2 regions of the Clostridium sp. LIBA-8841 genome follow, and region 2 is predicted to be linked to the other one. Evidence: predicted binding sites of a transcription regulator. Region 2 holds the regulator's gene; the other holds the start of a gene.
The links. Region 2 encodes CtsR, which represses protease genes until heat stress. Its sites were predicted from a motif close to AAGGTCAANNAAGGTCAAAT; they were not measured.

Region 1 (4,451 bases), 1.2 Mb from region 2:
TTTAATTAATATTCTATTTTCTAGAAACTATAATTTTTCCATCTTCTCCATCTACTAAAGCAATAGATCCATCATAAATTTCTCCAGAAATTATCTTCTTAGCAATTTTAGTTTCTAATACATTACTTATATATCTCTTTAATGGTCTAGCTCCATATACTGGATCATATCCTTCTTCAGCTAATATATCTTTAGCTGTATTAGTAACTTCAAGAGTTATATTTCTTTCTTTTAATCTATTTTCAACACCTTTTAAGAAGATATCTATAATTTTCTTAATACCTTCACTACTTAAAGGTCTAAACATTATGATTTCATCTACTCTGTTTAAGAACTCTGGTTTGAATCTTAATTTCATTTCATTCATAACATTTTCTCTAATATCTTCTTCTATACCTTCAGTAGATTTATTTTCTAATAAGTAGCTACTTCCTATATTAGAAGTCATAATTATTATAGTATTCTTAAAGTCAACAGTTTTACCTTTGTTATCTGTTAATCTACCGTCATCTAATATTTGAAGGAATAGGTTAAATACGTCATCATGAGCTTTTTCTATTTCATCAAATAATATTACTGAATATGGGTTTCTTCTAACAGCCTCTGTTAATTGACCACCTTCTTCATATCCAACATATCCTGGAGGAGGGCCTATTAATCTAGATACAGCATGTTTTTCCATGTATTCAGACATATCTATTCTAATAATATTATCTTCACTATCAAATAAGTCTCTTGCTAAAGTTTTTGCAAGTTCTGTTTTACCAACACCAGTAGGTCCTAAGAATATAAATGATCCTATTGGTTTTCTTTCATCTTTAAGACCTGCTCTAGCTCTTATTACTGCATTAGCAACAGCAGTTGTAGCTTCATCTTGACCAATTACTCTTTTTCTTAAATCTTCTTCTAATCTTAAAAGTTTTTCTCTTTGACTTTCAACTAATTTTGTAACAGGAATTCCAGTCCATTTTGAAATTATTTCTGAAATTTCATTTTCAGTAACTTCTTCTTTTAATAATGCATTATCATTATCTTTTTCCATGTGAACTTCTTGTTCTTTTATTTGACGTTCAAGCTCTGGAATTCTACCATATTTAAGTTCTGCAACTTTATTTAAATCATATTCTCTTTCATATTTTTCAACTAATCCTCTTGCTTCATCTAAGTTAGCTTTTAAATCTCTAATTGCTGAAATATGAGCTTTTTCTTTTTCATATTTAATTGTCATTTCATCATTTTTATTTTGAAGATCAGCAAGTTCTTTTTCTAATGCAACTAATCTATCTTTAGATGCTTCATCGCTTTCTTTTGATAAGGCTTCTTTTTCAGTTTCAAGCATTAAAATCTTTCTTCTTAAAATATCTAACTCAGTTGGAAGAGAGTCTATCTCACTTCTTACCATAGCACCAGCTTCGTCTATTAAATCTATAGCTTTATCTGGTAAATATCTATCTTGAATATATCTATGAGAAAGTTTTGCCGCAGCTACTATTGCTGAGTCATGGATTCTAATTCCATGGTGAATTTCAAATCTTTCTTTTAATCCTCTTAAAATTGATATAGTTTCTTCAACTGTTGGTTCTTCAACTATAATTGGTTGGAATCTTCTTTCTAAAGCTTTATCTTTTTCAATATATTGTCTATATTCATCAAAGGTTGTAGCTCCTATACAATGTAGTTCTCCTCTTGCAAGCATTGGTTTAATTAAGTTTCCTGCATCCATTGCACCATCTGTTTTACCAGCACCTACAATTGTGTGAATTTCATCTATGAATAAAAGAATTTTCCCTTCTGAACTTTGAACTTCTTTTAATACAGCTTTTAATCTTTCTTCAAATTCTCCTCTGTATTTTGCACCAGCTATTAAAGCTCCCATATCTAATGAAATGATAACTTTTTCTTTTAATCCTTCTGGTACATCTCCTCTTACAATTCTCTCAGCTAGTCCTTCAACTATAGCAGTTTTACCTACTCCAGGTTCCCCTATTAGTATTGGATTATTTTTAGTTTTTCTTGAAAGAATTCTAACGGCTCTTCTTATTTCTTCATCTCTTCCTATAACAGGATCTAATTTATGTTGTTTTGCAAGTTCTATTAAATTAGTTCCGTATTTATCTAATGCTTCATAAGTTCCTTCTGGATCTTGTGAGTCAACTCTTTGACTTCCTCTAACTTCATTTAAAACTTTTAGGAATCCATCTTTAGTTATATTATATTTTCTTAAGATTTCTCCTACAGCTCCATTTTTATCTATATCCATTATTGCAAGCATTACATGCTCAACACTTATATATGAATCCTCAAATTGTTTTGAGATTTCTTCTGCTTTTATTAATACTTCATTTATTCTTCTTGTTGCAGTCACTCCTGATGATTGAGCTGCTTCACCTAAAACCTTAGGCATTCTATCTATTTGAACATGAATGTCTCTTTTTAATGACTCAATATTAACACCCATTTTTTCAAATATATTAGGAATTAGACCATCTTTTTGATTCACTAATGCTGAAAATAAGTGAATTACATCTAGTTGTTGATTATTATATTTAACTGCAATTTCATAAGCATCATTTAAGCTTTGTTGTACTCTTAATGTCATTTTATCTGCATTCATTTTATCACCTCAATATTCTCTTGTTTGTATCTTATGTAATAATAATACTATAATAGTCAAAGAAAGTCAAAGTCTATTTTTAACTTTTAATTTTTTTCCTATTATCTTAATTAATAAGCTCTTTTCTTTATAAACTATTACTTAATAATAATTTATATTAATAATTTTTAAACTAATCCCCTATTTAAATAAGAAAATATATTTTTATTTCAAAAAAATAGCAAAATTATAAATATATTATTTTAAATTCCTATATTGTTATCCTTAATATATGTTGATATTATTAAACTATACTGACTTTAACAACTTTAACTAATAAGGATGGTGTTTTAAATTTGGAATTAAAAGTTTTTGAATTTACTAAAAGTACTTTGGAATTACTTAAGGATATAAAAAAGGAACTTGCATATAGTGCAAATCTATTAGATGATTTTTTCTATTCCTTACTAGAAAATTCTTGTGAAGGTTTTTTTAATATATCAACTAGAGTAAAATCAGCTTCAAGCTTAAGAGAAAAGATAATAAGACATAATTATTATCTAAAATATGAATCTTCTAAAGATTTATTTGAAAATTTATCTGATTTAATAGGAGTAAGGATAGAATGTAGATTTATAGAAGATGAGGAGCATATTTTTAAATTCATAAGAACAGTTTTTAACTGTATTAATGAAGATGGTTTCTCTTATTCATCTCAAAGTCCTAATATATTTTTAGATTTAAATGAGCATCAGCCTTTAAAACAAAAGAATGGTTTTGAATTATATAGAATAGATGGTTTTATTATTAATGAAGGAGAAAAATTTAACTTTGAACTTCAAATAAAATCAATGGTAAATAATTTTTGGGGAGAAATAGAACATAAAATCATCTATAAAAATTATAATATGATTTTAGGTGATAAGTTTTATAAAAATATACTTCATTCTATTAAAAACAACTTATGCCTAATAGATAATCAACTCCTTACAATATTTAATCATGTTAATTCCAACATGGATAATGCTCCTGGTATGGGAATTAAAAAAGAAGGTATAGAACTTCTTTTATCTAAAATGATTTATGATATCTATTCTTCTAAAGTAAAAAATGAATTAGGAATATCAGTTGACTTTAGAAATGCATGCGATATAATAATTGATTACATATTTACAAAAAATAATTGTAATACCTCTCAAGAGTACTACACCGCTTTTATAGATACTTCTGTAAGATTAAATGAGGTATTTAAAAATTCTATTTCTTTTAAAAACGAATTATCTATTGGAAAAGAACCTTTAGATTTTGATTCAGATTTTTCTATTTCTGTAGGAAATAAATTGGCTCATGCAATGAACTATGATTTTCACTGGAATCTATTTTTTAAAATATTATTTGAAATAGAACCTGGTAATAATAGAGAAGACTTCTATTCATTTATAAGCTATTTAGAAACTATTTTTTCTAAAAGAGATTCTTATTTGAATCTATATTTAACCTTCTCATCTGATGAAGTTTCTATGATAAAGGAAGATATTTTAAGTGCTTTAAGCAAGGCATTTTTAGAAATTGATTCTTTAAAATTCATATATAGAGATAAGCTTTCAGAAATATTTAATGCTCTTGATGAGCATGTTAAATTCTTATGTGAAAATATTAAGTCTTATGAGGATTATTCAGATCATAAATACTTATATACAGAATATCTTTACCTTAACGTATTAAGTATTTTTAATGCTGATATAAATATAAATTCAATTATTGAATTTGTTAATGAATTAAAAAATAGTAAGTGTAAACTTAGAATAAGCTATAAAGGAATTAAATTACTAGCTTCAAATAACATTAATTCTCCAAT
Region 2 (4,451 bases):
TTGTCCATTTTCATTAATTAATCCTATTAACAAATGCTCTGTTCCCATATAGCCATGTTTAAGCATTAAAGAACTTTCTTTTCCTTTATTGATTACTATTTTGGAATTTTCATTAAAATTATCAAGACGCATCTTTTACCTCCCAATACCCTATAATTATGTGTTTAAAGCATTTCTAATAATTTTGGCTCTTTCTATTTTTAAAGTCTGTATATTTATTTTTTTATCTAAAGATTTATTTATTATAATTGGCTGAATTTCAACCATTGCAGAATTTATAGCTTCTAGATTAACCTCTTCTATAATTCCACACTCAATTCCTAATCGAACATATGATAAATATTTTAAGGCTTCACTAATATCAATGATATATGCACTTTTTAAAATACCTAGTGCCCTAAAAATAGTATCCTTTAGTTCAACATATTCATTATCTAAAAGTTTATTTCTCTCTCTTTTTTCCTTTAGAATAAGTTTATTTGCAATAGATATAAGAGAATCTAATATATCTTCTTCTGCCATACCTAAAGTTTTTATATTGGATAATTCATAAATATTTCCGACATCCTTGTTACCCAAGTTATATATACTTTTAAAAGAAATTCCATCTTCTTTTAAATCATCTTTTATTTCTCTTATGTTGTTTTTTAAACTTAAAACTGGCAAATGTATTAAAACCTTTGCTCTTAATGTTGTTCCTAAATTTTTTATATTTGATGTTAAGTACCCTAACTCAGCATCAAAGGAATAGTTTATTTTTTCTTCAATTAAGTCATCTAACTTATCCACTTGGGAATATGCTTCTCTTAAACTTAATCCACTCTTTGTACATTCTATCCCAATATGCTCTTCTTCATTCAGTAATATATTAAATTTTCCATTTTTATTCATTATTAATACTATATTATCTTTATTTGAAAATTCTTTTACTAAGCCAAAATTCTCTTTATAGTAATTTACTAATTCTTCTTTATCGTCTTTTAATCTTAATACGTAGCATTTATCTAGAATTTTAATATCTTCTAACTGTTTTAAAACAGGTTCTACAACACTATTAAACTCTTCTTCTTTTAGAAGACATGTGAATTTAATTCCCTTTATGTTTCTTAATATTTTCACTTTTGATGCAATGACTATACTCTTATTATCTTGAGGACTAATCCATTGAATCATTATTACTATCCTCCTCCACAATTTTTTTCAAATCATGTATCTTTTCTTTAGTAATAATAGCATTCTCATATTCCTCTTTAAGTATATTAATTTTCAGTTTCTCTTCTAAATTTAATATCTCTATTTTTTTAAGATTCTTTTTTATTCTTTTAGGCTGTTTTCCAATATGCTTAACATTTGCTTCTTCTGAATCTAATAAAAATCCTATATTTTTTCTAAAGCTTTCATAACACTTTTCGCACCCCAGTAATTTATGCTCTTGAAAATCCATATATTCCGTTCCACAATTGACACAAATGAATTCTTCAGCTTCTATTATTTCATTAATACAATCTATATAATTATTTAAATCCATTAAAAATTCTTCTAAACTAATATCATCATCTTCTAATGAAGAACTTACTATTTCAACTGCACATTTATCACAAAGCATTATACATTCTTTATTACCATCAGTATCTTTTACTAACTTAATTGTTGCATTATTCTTATAACACCTCTCACAAAGCAAATTTCTCAACTCCCTATAAAATTACTTCAATAACACCATAAGCATAGCCTTAAAAATACCTGCCCTTGTTTCATTTATATTCTTAGAATTCTGAAGGGTTCTATCATTTATCGCAACTTTAGTAAGATTTGCTGATTTCTCATCTATAATATTATGTTCAAGTAAGTTATCTACAATTGCGGCTGCATTATGATATGTAATTCCTGAACCAATTTCACCATATATTAAATCTCTTCTATCAGCATGAACTTCATGGACTACCTTTTTAATAACAATATATCCTCCACCACCTCTTCTACTTTCGATTAAATATCCTTTTTCATAAGTAAATCTTGTTGTCAAAACATAATTTATTTGAGATGGTGCACATTTAAATTTGTCCGCTAACTCATTTCTTCTTATTCTTAAATTGTTATCTTCTGTTTGTTCTAATAGATCCTTTAGAAAATATTCTATTGAATCTGATAACTTAGCCATATATATCACTCCTCAAAATTTGACCTTTACTGACCTTAATATACAATATATATTAATACATTTAACTTACTTAATCAATGTAATACATCTACTCTCATCTATTGTTTTTGTAAATATTTTTTAAACAGTTTTAATTTTTAAAAAAATTATTTTTATATTTTATGTTTATTTTTATTATATGTGTCAACAATATAAATAATTTTTATAGGAGGATTTTTAATGAATATTTATTGGTTAGGTCATTCTTGTTTTTTAATAAAAACTAATTTAGGAAAACGTATATTAATAGATCCTTTTGATATAGATATAGGTTACGTACCTTATAAAGGAGAAGTTGATGTTGTAACCATAAGCCATATGCACTTTGATCATAATTGTACAAAATATATAAATAGTGAGGCAAAAGTTTTAACAGATTTAGTAGATTATCAAAACGGCTTTTGTAAAATTAAATCCTTTCTTTCCTTTCATGATGATTGCTTTGGGTTAAAAAGAGATAAAAACTTTATATTTAAGATTCTTTGCGATAATATATCACTCTGTCATTTAGGTGACTTAGGCCATATACTCTCTCCAAAATTAGTAAGACAATTAGGCCATATAGATATTTTATTTGTACCAGTTGGAGAACACCTAACTATTTCTATAGAAAATCTAAAAAAGGTTATTTTAGATATAAATCCATACTATGTAATTCCAATGCACTATAAAACTCAAAAATTAAGTTTTTACTTGAATACTTTAGATAATTTTCTTATGCAAATGAAGGATTATAAAATAACACATAACGAAATTCTTTCTGTAAATTCAGAATCACTTCCTGATAAAACAACTATAAAAATATTGGAACTTACGTCAGAAGATATGATATAAAAAGACTATATCAAACGCCCTCATGATAGGACTTTGATATAGCCTTTTTTGTTAATGATAATTTTTCAAATCAACATCTATTATTCCTTCTCCTAATTTATCTAAATGCTTATTTATCACAGGTATTACCACATCTAAATGTTGGGTAAAATCCACTATAACATCTCCATTTTTAGCTATTGATAGTGCCTTTTCTACTGCTTTTTCCTCATCAACTATTGATAATACTTCTACTGATTTATTAGAGGTTTCTTCTATACCACTCTTTATCAAATTAGTTAACTCTAAATCTTTTCTTCCTCTCCTATCAAAAGTTTCCTTAATTATTATGGTATCTGAATTTTTTCCAGCTATTCTTCCTAACTCTTTTATGTATTCATCAAGCCTATCTCCTGGAGAAGACACTATTGAAATAATATTATTCTTTTTCAGATTCTTAGCTAAACAGAATACTTCTTCAAAAGCTTCTGGATTATGACCATAATCTAATATAATTTTAAAATCTCCAATATCTAAAATATTTTGTCTTCCTAAATTATTATTAATATCACACTCTACATCTTTTAAAGCATGAACTACCTCACTTAAATTCTCATGAATAGTAAATATAGCCGCTATGGATACTAAAACATTATTTATGTTTGTTTTTGATTTTCCTTCATGAGTGAATTTAAAATCTTTTATCTTAGAAACTATATTTTTATTTTTTCCATCATAATATATTATATTTTCATCCTCTACATACCAGGCTTCCTTTTGATTTTTTATATGTTCATCAATCCACTCATTTCTTTCAAAATTAAATAAAACTAAATTGCCTTTCATTTTCAAAGCTTCATAAAGCTTTGATTCAGCTTTGATTATTACTTTTCCTTCTGGCAAAACTTCTTTAGTAGTAATTATTTTTAGAGCCATCAAGTCATTTATATTTTTTATGCCATCAGAGCCTATATGATCATCACTTAAAGAAGTTATTATGGCAACCTTAGAATTTTTAAATCCTAAGCCTTTTCTTACTATTCCTCCTCTAGCAGTTTCTAAAACTGCAACCTGGACTTTTGGATTGGTAAGAACCTTTTTAGCACTATAAAATCCAGTAGTATCTCCTTTTTTTACAAACTCCTTATTTATAATGACGCCACCAGTCATAGCTAACCCGCTAAAATACCCTAAATTTTCAAAACCCTTATAAATTAATCTTGAAGTTGATGTTTTTCCATTAGTTCCTGTTATAGATATTATAGGAATATTTCCTTTATTATTTAAATTCAAATTGTAATTCTTATTTTCATAGTCATCTTGACTTATTCTTTTAGAGTTAACTCCATAACCAACAACTACTTCATCTTCAACCTTAAAAGCATCTATTCCTTTTTTTGAACATTCCTCTAATAAATGATACTCCCAAAGTCGTTGT

Region 1: a site for CtsR is predicted at 2,667-2,686, ahead of clpB (ATP-dependent chaperone ClpB). Genes of this name have one in related genera too.

The regions. Positions count from the first base shown of each region.
Region 1 is NZ_CM173488.1:2,394,127-2,398,577, forward strand. Features, by position in the region: gene clpB (ATP-dependent chaperone ClpB) at 14-2,614, opposite strand; gene AC2A4K_RS10380 (GTP pyrophosphokinase) at 2,950-4,451, shown strand, end outside.
Region 2 is NZ_CM173488.1:3,570,597-3,575,047, forward strand. Features, by position in the region: gene AC2A4K_RS15915 (ATP-dependent Clp protease ATP-binding subunit) at 1-132, opposite strand, end outside; gene AC2A4K_RS15920 (protein arginine kinase) at 157-1,173, opposite strand; gene AC2A4K_RS15925 (hypothetical protein) at 1,157-1,684, opposite strand; gene AC2A4K_RS15930 (CtsR family transcriptional regulator) at 1,706-2,161, opposite strand; gene AC2A4K_RS15935 (MBL fold metallo-hydrolase) at 2,381-3,034, shown strand; gene AC2A4K_RS15940 (Mur ligase family protein) at 3,086-4,451, opposite strand, start outside.